4 regions of the Aminipila butyrica genome follow, and region 1 is predicted to be linked to each of the others. Evidence: riboswitches for the same ligand, from Rfam matches in the RefSeq annotation. Region 1 holds a riboswitch; each other region holds the start of a gene.
The links. Region 1 has a riboswitch for cobalamin ahead of Ami103574_RS10050 (diaminopimelate decarboxylase family protein). Riboswitches for the same ligand answer to the same signal wherever they lie in the genome.
Positions count from the first base shown of each region.

Region 2: it holds a riboswitch for cobalamin, as region 1 does, so the genes downstream of both, Ami103574_RS01525 (class I SAM-dependent methyltransferase) here and Ami103574_RS10050 (diaminopimelate decarboxylase family protein) in region 1, are expected to answer to the same signal.
Region 3: it holds a riboswitch for cobalamin, as region 1 does, so the genes downstream of both, Ami103574_RS01195 (M14 family metallopeptidase) here and Ami103574_RS10050 (diaminopimelate decarboxylase family protein) in region 1, are expected to answer to the same signal.
Region 4: it holds a riboswitch for cobalamin, as region 1 does, so the genes downstream of both, Ami103574_RS13945 (ABC transporter substrate-binding protein) here and Ami103574_RS10050 (diaminopimelate decarboxylase family protein) in region 1, are expected to answer to the same signal.

Region 1 covers NZ_CP048649.1:2,117,005-2,120,470, reverse strand. Annotated here, with positions in the region: gene Ami103574_RS10055 (ATP-binding cassette domain-containing protein) at 1-1,007, shown strand, start outside; cobalamin riboswitch at 1,091-1,309, shown strand; gene Ami103574_RS10050 (diaminopimelate decarboxylase family protein) at 1,432-2,766, shown strand; gene pyrB (aspartate carbamoyltransferase) at 3,222-3,466, shown strand, end outside.
Region 2 covers NZ_CP048649.1:323,042-326,507, forward strand. Annotated here, with positions in the region: gene Ami103574_RS01515 (ATP-binding protein) at 1-61, opposite strand, end outside; gene ilvA (threonine ammonia-lyase) at 197-1,402, shown strand; cobalamin riboswitch at 1,520-1,708, shown strand; gene Ami103574_RS01525 (class I SAM-dependent methyltransferase) at 1,844-2,593, shown strand; gene Ami103574_RS01530 (ABC transporter ATP-binding protein) at 2,599-3,466, shown strand, end outside.
Region 3 covers NZ_CP048649.1:257,201-260,666, forward strand. Annotated here, with positions in the region: gene Ami103574_RS01180 (hypothetical protein) at 98-394, shown strand; gene Ami103574_RS01185 (LysR family transcriptional regulator) at 440-1,345, shown strand; cobalamin riboswitch at 1,431-1,601, shown strand; gene Ami103574_RS01190 (hypothetical protein) at 1,557-1,790, shown strand; gene Ami103574_RS01195 (M14 family metallopeptidase) at 1,787-2,806, shown strand; gene nikB (nickel ABC transporter permease) at 2,803-3,466, shown strand, end outside.
Region 4 covers NZ_CP048649.1:2,950,838-2,954,303, reverse strand. Annotated here, with positions in the region: gene Ami103574_RS13955 (FlxA-like family protein) at 1-120, shown strand, start outside; gene Ami103574_RS13950 (LysR family transcriptional regulator) at 515-1,444, opposite strand; cobalamin riboswitch at 1,597-1,726, shown strand; gene Ami103574_RS13945 (ABC transporter substrate-binding protein) at 1,889-3,061, shown strand; gene Ami103574_RS13940 (FecCD family ABC transporter permease) at 3,075-3,466, shown strand, end outside.

The DNA of each region.
Region 1 (3,466 bases):
GAAAGGTGCCCCCTGGACCACAATTGCCAGCAGAGGATTTGTATAGGCCGGATAAGGTGGTAGAGAAGGCAAACCAAGCCCCAAAAAGTCACAAGCTGCCTCTATGGCGGCGGATTTTAGCGGGAGCAGCGGGAATTTGCGCTTTGACTCTGGCCTATGTAGCGCTGCAAGGATCCCAGATAATCCAGCTGGAGCCCTTGGAACAGAGTATCTATTTTATCGCCTCTCTGGTGGTATTAGCGCTGGCCATTTCCCAGCGGAGCCAACAACCGATAGAGGTCATCCAGATTCAGAAAGAGAAGCGCAGGTTGTCCAAGCGGACAGTAGCCGCAGCAGTGATGATTCTGCTGGCCATTCCCCTGACCCTTTACGTGGGGGTATTCTACTTTGGTGATCGGAAATATTACTTTATTTCCTTATTGATCATCCTTGAAACTATGCTGCCTTTTGTCTTGGCTTTTGAGGGGCGCAAGCCTCAGGCCCGAGAGTTAATCATTCTGGCAGTGCTGTGTGCCTTGGGGGTGGCCGGAAGAGCTGCTTTTTTCATGTTGCCTCAGTTTAAACCAGTGGCAGCCATGGTAATCATCGCCGGCGTAGCTTTCGGCGGGGAGGCTGGGTTTTTGGTAGGTGCTATCACCATGTTAACCTCCAATATGTTGTATGGACAAGGGCCTTGGACGCCATGGCAGATGTTTGCTATGGGGGTGATCGGATTTTTAGCGGGGATATTGTTCCGCAAAGGCCTGCTGCTCAGAGGCCGCTTACCGCTGTGCGTATTTGGCGGCCTAGCCGTGTTAGTGATTTATGGCGGCCTGATGAATCCTGCCACGGTGCTGACCTACAACGCCAATCCCACCTGGCCAATGTTCGTCGCAGCCTATGTTCTGGGACTTCCCTTTGATTTAGTCCACGCAGCGGCTACGGTCATCTTCCTGTGGTTCATGTCCCAGTCTATGCTGGAAAAGCTGGACCGCATTAAAGTAAAATACGGTTTGATGGACCAGTGAATCTTGTTATAAGTCGTATGAGCAGGATTTATTTGAAAATATACCTTGAAAGGAACTGGCGTGTGTGATATGATGAATGAAGTAAATTTATATCACTTCCATGTTTCAGTATTGCCCAAAGGCAATATCTGACTAAGAGGGAATCTGGTGAAATTCCAGAATGGACCCGCCACTGTGAGTGAGGAGTTTCTTCTAAGATTTACCCTTGAAAAGAGGGTGATAGCCACTGAGCGTTAGCTTGGGAAGGCGAGAAGAAATGAGGATACACGAGTCAGGAGACCTGCATGAGAAGCACGCCGATCCACGGGTAACATGGACTGTCGGCAGACAATAAGGAAAAACAGTAAAACGGACTGCGATTTTTTGTCGCAGTTTTTTTGTTTATAAGGCGGGGCTATTTATACAACGGATCGGGAGGTCGCACATGAACATTTTTGAAAACAAGATCTTTAAAGTAGAAGACGAGCACTTGTATTTTGACGGCAGGGATCTGACAAAGCTATCTGAAGTCTATGGGTCGCCCCTGTACATCTTTTCTGAACGAGAGTTGCGCAAGAACGTAAATGAAGTCATCGTAGCTTTTCGCACCGCATATGCTAAAACAAGCATTCACTATGCAGCCCAATGCGAATCTACCTTGGCGAATCTACAGGTCATTCGAGATGCGGGTTGTAATTTGCAGGTTAATTCGGGCGGAGAGTTGTTTAAAGGCCTACAGGCTGGTTTTGAAGGACGGCAAATTATTTTTACGGGTGCCTGCAAGACGGCAACAGAGCTGGAGCTGGCCATCCGCAGCTGTGTGAAGGCTATTAATGTGGATTCTATCTATGAGCTGACTAGGATTGCCGAGATTGCGCAAGAGTTGGATATGCCGGTTAATATCGCCCTGATGGTAGCGCCGGATTCTTCTTATTATGGTCAGGATTCACGAGGGGAGAACATCCCAGAAAGTGAATTTGGCATTACTTTTGAACAGTTGAGGACTGCTATCCGCATGTCTCAGAAGAACAAGCAGCATATCCGGCTGCGGGGCTACCACTTACAGCTGCAAAAGGGACTGGATAAGCCAGAGGATGCTCGTGGAGCCTTTGCTGCTATGCTGGAAACGGCGGTGAAGATGTATCAGCTCACCGGCTTCATTCCTCGTACGCTGAACTTGGGAGGCGGCATGTCACCAGAAGATTTAGAAGAAATTGCCTGTAAGGTGGCAGAGGAACTGAGCATGGAAAAAGTAAAGACGTGGGCGGGAGACCCTCTGCAAGATTTCTTTCAGGGAGTGGAGTTGATTATTGAGCCAGGTAAAAAGATTGCCGCTTCTGCGGGTATTTTACTCACCAGTGTGGTCAATGAGAAGTATCGGAAAAATCTCAACGAAAACTGGCTGGTTCTGGATGAAGGCTTTGAAGGCATGGGGAGCGGACGACCGCAGAAGAAGAGGCTGGAACACGGTCAGCTGCTGTGTGCTAATAAAATCACTGAAAAGCATGGCATGCCGTACCGAATCAGCGGCTTGGCGGCTGAAACCTCCGGGGGTGCCTGGCTGCCTAACAGTATGACAGCGGGAGATTTGGTAGCTTTTATGGATGCGGGCGCCTATAATAACTCCTGTCTGCCTTCCTTCAATGGCAGGCCGCGGCCAGGAGTGGTCATGATCAAAAAGAACGATACGGTGAAAGAGATTAAACGGCCTCAGAGGTATGAGGATTTGCTAGAGGGGGAAGAGCCCTTTCGGGAACCACTGAATCTCTGTGTCATATGAGATGAATCCCAGCCTCTTTGGGGGCTGGGATAAAATTTTCTGAAACCTCTGAAATAAATGAATATAAAATACATCATTTTGCCATGGGTTTTTCTATTGACACCTGCCGGTATGCATGGTATTATACTAAAGATTTAGGCGCGACAGAACGAGACAAAACTCGTTTGGTGGTGAAAAATGGTGTTTAGGAAGGAGCGATACATATGCTGATGTCTTATGAGAGGTACGTGAAAGAAAACGAGGTTTTTGCCCTCCCGGCAGAAAATGAGGCGGAGTATCCTTCGGTTTTTGAATTGATTTGTTTGTTGCCATTGTCTGGAAAATCTGTTCAATTAGAGACACCATCATCCTCTGATGATTGTATTATTTAATCTTCCAATATTGGAAGATTTTTTTTTGCGCATTTATACTCTTTTGAAGAAAGAATAAGTGCATGTGGAAAGGAGACTTGAATGATGTTAAAAGGTAGAGATTTGTTGGAACCCATGGACTTCTCTATAAAAGAGCTGGAAGATATGTTTGATTTAGCTGATCGGATTATAGAGGACCCTGCCAAGTATGTTCATGCCTGTGACGGCAAGCTGTTGGCCACGTTGTTTTACGAACCCAGCACCAGGACGCGTTTCAGCTTTGAGGCGGCTATGCTTCGGCTGGGCGGTCAGGTTATTGGCTTTTCTGAGCCAAACTCCAGCTCTGTAGC
Region 2 (3,466 bases), 1.5 Mb from region 1:
GAAGACTGTGAAATATAGCCATAGTATTCAATTCGGTGGATAAATCGTGCAGTTTATTCATAAAAATACTCCTTCTGTCTATAGGTATGTGATATTGATAAACTGGTGAAAAAATGATATTATTAACTATTAAGTATATCACAGATATTAGATAATTTTAAGACGTATCGGTAAAAAATCCGGGAGGGAAAAGCCTATGCTTACGTTAGATAAAATATATCATGCCGCTTATGTTCTGCGGGAGACCGCCAGGAAGACGGATTTGATTTTAGCCCAAGGGCTCAGTGAGGACAACACCATCTATTTGAAGACGGAGAACTTGCAAGTTACGGGAAGTTTTAAGCTCAGAGGAGCCTATTACAAGATTAGTCAGCTCAGTGAAGAAGATAAAAAGCGAGGCATCATCGCCTGTAGTGCGGGCAATCACGCCCAGGGCGTAGCCCTGGCCTCTCAGAAAAACAATATTCCGTGTATGATTTGTATGCCGGACGGAGCCCCTTTGAGTAAAGTAGAGGCTACCAGAAGGTATGGTGCAGAGGTTTGTCTGGTTAAGGATACGTATGACGATGCCTATGCCCGGGCTTTAGAGATTCAGCAGGAAGAGGGGCGGACCATGATTCATCCCTTTGATGACGATGATGTAATCGCTGGACAAGGCACCATTGGCCTGGAAATTTTAGATCAGCTTGCCGACGCCGATGCTGTTATCGTTCCCGTAGGCGGCGGAGGGCTGATCAGCGGGGTCGCCTTTGCCATTAAAAGCCTCAATCCTTCTTGCAAGGTCTATGGCGTGCAGGCGGCTGGTGCGCCAAGCATGTATCGGTCTGTGAAAGAAGGCAGCATGATTACGCTGGATTCTGTCAATACCTTTGCAGATGGTATCGCAGTCAAGCACCCGGGAGATATCACCTATGAGATGATTTCCAAATATGTCGATGACATGGCTGTGGTTTCGGAGGATGAGATTGCAGCGGCTATTTTGGCTTTGATGGAAAAGCAAAAACTTATTTCTGAAGGCGCAGGAGCGGTTTCGGTAGCTGCGGCCATGTTTAATAAATTTGACTTACATGGAAAAAAGGTTGTATGCCTGGTGAGCGGGGGAAATATCGATGTAAGCTTTTTAAATAGAGTGGTTACAAGAGGTTTAATCATGAGCGGCCGAAGAACCACCATCACCATAGAGCTGGCAGACCGCCCGGGACAACTTCTCAGCGTCAGTGAGATTATAAGTCAGTGTGGAGGAAACGTTGTGGCGGTATATCATGACAGGAGTGACCCCAATATGGCAATTATCAGCTGCTTCCTGAGGGTAGTCATAGAAACCAGAGACAGGCAGCAGGCAAGTCAGATTAAACAGGAGTTAGTGAAGGCTGGCATGCAGCTTGTGGGCGAGAAGTTGTAAACCAAATAGAATGCAGAAGTATGGTTTCGTTTGGTAGCACCGTCGGAAAATGTTGAAATTAAAAAGATATTGACACCGCCAGAGAGCTGTGATATTCTGAAGACAAAATTACAATAGAATATTTTACCACAGATGAGTGCTCGCATAAAGTATGTATGCGAGAGAATAGGGAAGAGGGTGAAAATCCCCCGCGGAGCCGCCGCCGTAAGCGTGGAGCTGCTTTATATTTACCACTGGATTTTCCGGGAAGGTTTAGAGCAGCAGAGATACGTAAGCCGGAAGACCTGCTCAGACTGAATACATCAGATTTCGTCGGATTTTTACGAAGATGTGAGACAGGATAGGCTGTCATATAAATTTTGTTGCAAAACGGGCATCAACCGTATTTTTGGTTGATGCCCGTTTTTTGTTTTTGTCATATTGAAAAGGGAGGAAAAAAATATGCAATTCAATGAGAGAATCAAAAATTATTGGGAAGGCGAAGCCGAAGGGTACAACGAAGGAATTGAAAGGGAACTAAAAGATTTTCACCGCAAAGCATGGCGGGAATTAGTACTGGAATACGCTCCGACAAAGGAAAAGTTAGATATTTTGGATATCGGTACAGGCCCAGGCTTTTTTCCTACTATTCTGGCGGATGAAGACCATAAAGTGACGGGGATTGATTTGACAGAAAACATGATTCATTTTGCTAAAAAGAATTTGCAAGCTGAAGGCAAAGAGGCAGAGCTTCTTTCCATGGATTGTCATCATCTAACGTTTGAAGATTGCTCCTTTGATCTGATTATTTGCCGGAACTTGACGTGGACTCTGGATGACCCTTCTCGTGCATATGAGGAGTGGATGCGGGTGCTGCGGCCCGGTGGAAGGCTTTTAGTGTTTGATGCCTGCTGGTATCTGCATTTGTTTGATGAAGAAAAAAAGAAAGCTTATCAAATCAGAGAGCAAGAAATCAAACAAAAGTATGGGCGTAAATTCCATGAGCACAAAGACCAGAAGGAAGGGGATGAAATCAGCAAAAAACTATTTATGAGCGACAAACTCCGGCCTCAATGGGATTTGGATAAGATGTTAGCCATGGGATTTTCAAAAGTATTTGCAGATTCCACGATTAATCAGAGAACCTGCGATGAAATGGAGATGGAATTGAACTCGCTGACACCGGCCTTTCTCGTTGGAGGTGAAAAATAAAAGTTATGGGAATGTATTTGCGCCTGGCATCTTTTCTTAAAACGACACCGAAAGAAGCACTGATAAAGGTATGGATTGGCTTATCCATTGTGGCCACCGGTTTTTTACAAGCCTTTATGATTGCTGGTGCAATCACGGCTATCTTTGAAAGGAAAAGCTATCTTGAGATTATTCCCTATATTGTCGGGGCACTGCTGGCTATAATGGCTAAAGCGTTTTTGATGCGGTACCAAGAGGGGTTTGTAAAAAAAATGGGGGCCAAAGTAAAGGGGAATATTCGCCAGACGTTGATTGAAAAGCTGCTTTGCCTTGGCCCAGCGTATCAAGATGGACGGCGAAGCGGCAATCTTCAGTCCCTTGTTACCGATGGAGTGGAATCCTTTGAAGTTTTTCTTGTCCAGTACATTCCGCAAGTATTTGTGGTGATGATTTCGGTAAGTGCTGCTATCCTTTACATTTTTACGGTTGATTCGGTTGTAAGTATATTGATTTTTTTAGCAGCTATACTGGCTGTAATCATTCCCCACTTGTTTATGCCAGCGATTTCAAAACTAATGATTGAATACTGGCAGTCCTATGCCCACTTAAATGCACAATATATTGATACCATGCAGGGCATGAGTACCTTAAAGGCTTTTCAGGCCAGCAAACGAACCGAAAAGGCTTTAGAAAAGGATGCCAAAAGTTTTGCCAAAACCTCTATTGACAACACTGGCATGTCTTTACTGGACTCAGCTATCATTATTTTTCTTTGTGCCGTCGGGACTTCTTTGGCCGTAGGAATTGCCGCTTGGCATGCCAGCCAGGGTCTGATTTCCCCGGCAGGGCTGCTGGCCATTCTATTCTTGGCGGGAGAGAGTATGAAACCGCTGT
Region 3 (3,466 bases), 1.5 Mb from region 1:
GGAGGATTACTCGTCTGGTGCCATTTTTCTGTTTCCGATAGCTAAGTGCTCGGTTCCAGACCAATTGTGCTATTTTAATTTTGAGGGGGATAATGGGGTGCTGAAAAAATATATAAATTTGAAAACAATTAGATTTATAATTTTTGTAACTTTTTTAATTATGCTGATAGGCGTACTAGGGTACAATGCTTGGATTTCCAATCAATTAATTGGTAATCATCATATTACGGCAGAAGAAATGCATGACCTTGAGTTCTGGAGGCACACCGCTAAACTTTTCCAGAACGCAGCACTTATATTTTTGGCCTTATATTATTTAGGTCTCAGGAAAGGGAAAGAAGGGTGGCTGACATCGATGCTGGATGGTACGAAGCAAGAAGGAATGATTAAATAAGAATTTTGCTGCCAGGGCCAAAGCCACTGGTGGAAGGAGCCAACCATGGAACTAAAACAATTGGAATACCTAGTTACTGCCGCAGAAGCGGGCAGCTTCAGCAGTGCTTCGGAGATTTTATACACGACCCCTTCCAATGTGAGTAAGGTCGTAAAAAAGCTGGAAAAAAGATTACAAATGACCCTCTTTACTAGGCGGGGGACAGGTGTGTGTCTAACTGCGGAGGGCGAGAAAGTCTATCGACACGCCTTAGAGATTATCAAGCGCATGGATCATATTGAAAGTGTCAACCGAGAGAAACGGTCACAATTTTTGTCGGTGTCCATGAATCCCAGCAACTATCTGTCTACCAGCTTTGCAGAGTTTTGTCAGCGGCAGGACCATAATATTATTTCCTTTCGGCTGCTGGAGGGCAGTGTGAACCAGGTTATCGGGGACGTGGAAAAAGACTTGTCAGAAATCGGGTTTATTTATGTGGCCGAAAAGCAAAAAATTGTCTTTGAGCATATCCTGAGGAGAAAGAAGCTGGAGTTTGTTCAGTTGCGGGAGGCAGAACTGTCCCTCGAGGTAGGAAAACAAAATCCCTTAGCGAAGGAAGAAATCATTACAGCCCAGCAGATTCAGGGGCTGCAATTTGTCAAACAGTATGAGGACTCTTATTCTAAGTTTCATCATCTGCAAAACACCATTCAGAATTTAGGTATTGTGAAGAATTTAGAACACGCGGTGACTACCAATAGTGATTATGCGTTGATTCGGCTGTTGGAAAACACGGACCGGGCTTATTTGACTTATCGGCTGAACGAGTCCTTGGAAGAAGCCTTTTCCATCAAGAGCATTCCAGTGACCTGTGCAGACGGCAAGATTTATCTGGGCTATGTAAAAAGAGAAAAAGAAGGCTTATCCTCTTTGGCAAAAGATTTTTTAGAACAGGTTTTTGTTGAAATGTGACGAAATGGAACGGAAAGGTGTGCCAAAGTGGATATGACACCTTATAGCAACTATGATAGAATAAACCATATAATTGAACAATAGAATAAAAAGCAAAGATGCAAGTTCCGCGAAGGAATAATAGAGAAATTGGTGAGAATCCAATACGAACCCGTCACTGTAATAGGGAGCTTTTTACAAGGGCCACTGGGAAACTGGGAAGGCGTAAAAGGTGATGAACTTAAGTCAGGAGAACTGCTTGTATGTAGTTGTGCAATTTTTTACGGCTGTTGAAAAGTGCTCAGAAGAGAGAAACATCCATTATATTATATTGGAATTTTTTGGCGACCGTATGATGCGGTCGCCTTTTTTCGTGGGCTGGCAGCAAGAAAAAGTTCGGTTAAAGCCCCATAGGGACTACGGCATGAGGTCTTTAAGACGGGAGAAAGATGAGGATGGATCATGAAACGAATAAGACTGAAAGATGAACTAAAAAATAAAAACACTAAAATCCAAGGTCTGTTGACTGTAGGCAGAGAAGACGTGTTGCTGCCAGTTACAGTAATCTGCGGAAAGGAAGAAGGTAAAACCGTTTTGGTGACCGGAGGTATTCACAATGCGGAATATGTAGGTATCCAAGCGGCCATTACCCTAGCAGAGGCCCTGGTGCCCGCGGAGATAACGGGCAGGATCGTCATTCTGCCGCTGGTGAATACCACAGGCTTTGAGCACCGAACCATGAGTTTGGTCTACGAGGATGGAAAAAACCTCAACCGAGAATTTCCAGGGAACCCTGATGGGACCTTGGCGCAGCAAATCTGTTACTTTATAGAAAAAGAAGTCTTTTCTGAGATTGATTATTACATAGACCTGCATTGTGGTGATGGGTTCGAAGCCCTAGCACCTTATGTGTATTGCCAGGGGAAGGCCAGTGAAGAAGTGTGCCGCATGTCGGAACAGATGGCCCGCCAGGTGCAAGTGCCTTATATCGTTCAGTCCCAGAGTGGCACGGGAGGCGCTTATAATTACGCTGGTGCCTTGGGCATCCCAGGTATCTTGCTGGAGCGGGGAAACATGGCTTGCTGGTCTCCGGAAGAGGTCGAAGCAGATGTGCAGGATGTGAAGCGGATTCTTCGGCTGCTGGAGGTTTTGCCAGAGGCGCAGGAAGCTTCGGAAACAGTGAAAAAGAATACTTCTCCAAAAGTGCTTATTACAGAGGCTATCTATCAGGGAGCAGAAAAGGCTGGTTGCTGGTATCCTCGGTTTAAGCCAGGACAAACAGCAGAAAAAGGTGAAATCCTGGGAGAAATTCGAGACTATTTTGGACAGGTACTGGAAGTCCATCGGGCAAGTGAGACCTGCGTTATTTTGTATCAGATTGGCAGCTTAACCGTTCAGAAGCAAGAGACGGTCATTGCCTACGGGAAAATCTGCGAGGAGCAGCTGGAACTGTTGACTAAGGCCCAGGAGGAAGATAGGTGAGCGGGAAACAGCTGAGGAACCGACTGGTAGAAATGCTCATCGTTCTAGCAGGCATCAGCTTTATCTCCTTCGGTCTTACTTATCTGGCTCCCGGAGATCCGGTGCGAAGCATGTTTGCAGCTACTGGCAGTATGCCTAGCTTGGAGGTCCTGGAAAAAACAAGAGAAGCGATGGGGTTGAATCAGCCGTTTTTAGTCCAATATTGGAATTGGCTAAGAGGCTGTCTCAGCGGAGATTTCGGCACATCTTATTCCATGAACAGGCCGGTGGCTGAGCTTCTGCTGAACCGGTTAGGGCCGACATTGCAGCTGGCTTTTGTTTCTCTGGCTATGATGGTGGCTGTAGCGGTACCTTTCGGCATGCTGGCGGCAGTGAAGCAGAATAAAATTACAGACTATCTAATCCGAAGCTGTACTTTTTTTGGCATCTCCATACCAAACTTCTGGGTTGGGCTGGTGCTGCTATATGTAGTAGCGGTAAAACTGAGATTGCTGTCGGTGGTATCTGCCGGGGGCGGTGCTGAGCGATTAATTCTGCCAGCAGTGACGTTGGCTTTCGCTATGGCGGCTAAGTATACCAGACAGGTGAGAGCCGCGGTGCTGGAAGAATTGAATCAGGATTACGTCATCGGCGCTCGAGCCAGAGGGCTGAAGGAGCATA
Region 4 (3,466 bases), 830 kb from region 1:
AGCAGGGATAATCCAGAGGAATCTGCTGGCCTATATCGGTTGGATAAAGACGGAGAAGGGGAGCAAAAGATTGTTTCAAAAGCTGTCAGTCCAACGTCAAATTTCATAAATTTGACCTAAGAAGTGAACCGAGACCGCATAATGAAAAAGGCCTACGGGGCTTGCGAGAAAGCCTAAGAGAATACAAGATAAAGGCGTATAGGGGAGAAAGACAACCAATACAAGAAAATAACCGGCAGCAGAAATCACCCCTGGTACAAGCAGTTTCTTGAAGAGAAAGCTTAACCATTGAAAAAGGATGCTGATAAATAAAATAGCGCAGGCTGGCGTGAAAAGAAGTACATTGCCTCACATTTTTTCATAAGAAAAAATCACAGAGGTCGTGGTATCCAGCCCTGTATACATAGCGATAAGTGCTAGAACTGCCCATAGCCCCAGCCATATTTTTAATCCCTTAAACATATCCATCCCCTTAATGTTGCGGACTAGAACGTCATGTGATGATTTCTACATATTATAGTCCGGCGATTGCTTTTATATCGGCTTCTAAATATTTTAGGTACTCTTTAGATAATAAGCTTAAGGGCTCAGAAAGTAAAGAAATATATCCAAGGTGTAAGGGGTGGGGAAAGTCTTTTAAGGGAATTGCTACTATTTCGCCCAGACCTTTATGAAATATATCGGCATTGCTGTTGGTTAAATCGGGACCAATGCTAAAGCACGTGCCATTGCGAACCAGTGCAATTTTAGTGCAGCGGTCGCTCACATGTATATTTCTATTCAACAGTTTGTAGAAAAGCATTTCCTCCGTAAAATGGGATATGTCAATTTCTTGATCATAGGTGACAAATGGATAGGGTTCCAGCGCTTCCACAGAAATACTTTTTTTAGAAGCAAGAGGATGGGAAGCATTAATAAAGACATAAGGTTTTAACTGATGGATTTCATTAAAGCAGAGCTTACAGCTGGCAAGTACCTTTTTGATGGAACGAAGGTGAGTATGATGGATAGAAAGAATACCCAGTTCGCTTCGGCGGTTAGCAACATCCTGGATGACGGAGTAGGTCGGGCATTCTCGAATGGCGATATCGTAGGACTCTAAGTCTAAGGTATTCATTAATTGTGTAAAGGACCGTACGGCAAATGGAAGGCGTTGTGTTGAAACAGAAAAGCGCATGGGCAGATATTTTCGATAGCGATACCGCTGTTCCAGCTGCTCGGATTGATAAACAATTTCTTTGGCATATTTTAAGAAATCTTCTCCGTCCGCAGTCAGTGTGACACCTCGATTGTTGCGATAAAATAAAATGATACCTAGATTTTTTTCCATTTCTTTTATTGCGGTGGATAAAGTGGACTGAGAAATAAATAGCACTTTAGCAGCTTCTGAAAAAGACTGATGATTAGCCGTTTCTATTATATATTTCATGGATTGTAATGTCATAAAATACTCCTCTCTTGGGGTTTCTTCTTCTTATGTAAGTATTATATTATCAAAAAAATTGATAGCCCACAATGGAGAATGTCTATTGTGGGCTGGATTGTATGTTCTGTTGTCTTATGATACAATGAAAAAAATAGATAGAGCTATTGTATGGAAATCGGTGAAAATCCGATGCGGTACCGCCACTGTGAAGAGGAGTCGTTGCAACTGATAAAGAATATTGACACTGGAATATCATTCTGGGAAGTCATTGCAGCGTACAGAGAATCTAAGCCAGGATACTTCGATAGTTTTGAATTAACGACCTGACGGATTATTGGGAAAGTTGAATTTGGCTTTGTTTTATCGTTTCATACTTGGAATAGATTCAAGTCTAAAATAAGAAAAATAAAACTCCGTATCCGAAAGATGCGGAGTTTTTGTGTGTCATGAGAGGAAAACAAGATGGACAACTGGAATGGTAACCTGCTGGGGTACGGCGATTATAACTATTTGTTGAATTATTTAAAGGAAATAGCAGGAGGAATTAACGTGAAAAAAGGATTTAGTAAATTATTTTTAGTGGTTTTAAGCATTTGTTTGCTTGTGGGGTTAAATGGCTGTGGAAACAGCGATTTAAAGGCAGAAGATAAAGTGCAGACCCGTGTAATTGTGGATGCGGCAGGCAATCAAGTTGAAGTTCCTATGGAGGTAAAAAAAATAGGAGTGGTGCCCATTCCTTGGGCATCGGTTATATATTGTATTGATAATTCTTCCGCACGTTTAAGTGCGATGAACCCATCTGCCATGCAAGCATATAAGGGTCATTTTCTGGAAAGCATGGACCCGGAATATGGTAATATTTCAACGGCATGCATAGGCAGTGATTTGTCGATTAATATGGAAGAGACGGCAAAGAATGGTGTAGAGGTCATGATTATTTGGGATTATCAGGAGGCGGAAGCTGCTCAGCTAAAGGAAGTTGGAATCGCCCCGATTATGATAAAAAATGAAACCATTGATGAATTGCAGACCAGTATGAAAATCATTGGAGAATTATTGGGAAAGGAAGAACGAGCCCAGCAATTTATTGATTCCTATACGAAAACCTATGAATATATGAAAGCGAAACAAGAAGCCGTAAAGACGGCAGATAAACCGAGAGTTTTATATTTGCGAGATGCTCAATTAAAAATCCAGGGAAATGATAACTTTATGCGAGAAGCCTTAGAGCTGGCAGGAGCAGATAACGTTGCGTCTCAAGTGAAGAGTAATGCCACCATGGAAGAAATTCTAGCCTGGGATCCAGAAATCATTTTTTTAAGTAATTTTGATGAATTTGAGCCGGAAGATTTATATAAAAACACCATTCCGGGCCAGGATTGGAGTAGCATTTCGGCAGTAAAAAATAAGAAGGTATATAAAACACCTTTAGGTATATATCGCTGGGATGCACCAGGTGTAGAAACTCCTTTGATGATGAAATGGATGGCACAGATTATTCAGCCGGATATTTTTAACGATGAGGACGTGGAAACAGAATTGACGGCATATTATAAAGATTATTTTAATTATAAATTATCGGCAAAGGACATGGCTCTAATTTTAAGTGAAGATGCAAATAAACAAAGCCAGTAGGATAGGTGAATGGATGTATAAGAAAAAACAGAAATGGCCTTATCCGCTGCTCATCATCATGTTGTGTGCCCTTTTAGGTTTAATCGTCGTGTTGTCGGTCAGCATCGGCCGATACCATATCATGCCCTTACAGGTGATAAACATTTTGCTCGCTCAGCTGATTCCGATTCATCAGACCTGGACGGATCAGTGCGAGAGTATTATTTTTACCTTACGGCTTCCGCGAATCATGGCGGCAATCTTGGTAGGCGGAGCCCTGGCTCTGTCGGGAACTTCATACCAAGGGATTTTTCAAAATCCCTTGGTTTCTCCGGATATTTTAGGGGTATCTGCGGGGGCCTGTATTGGAGCGTCCTGTGCAATCTTAGGGGGAGGCGGAAATGGGCTGATACAGATTTGTGCCTT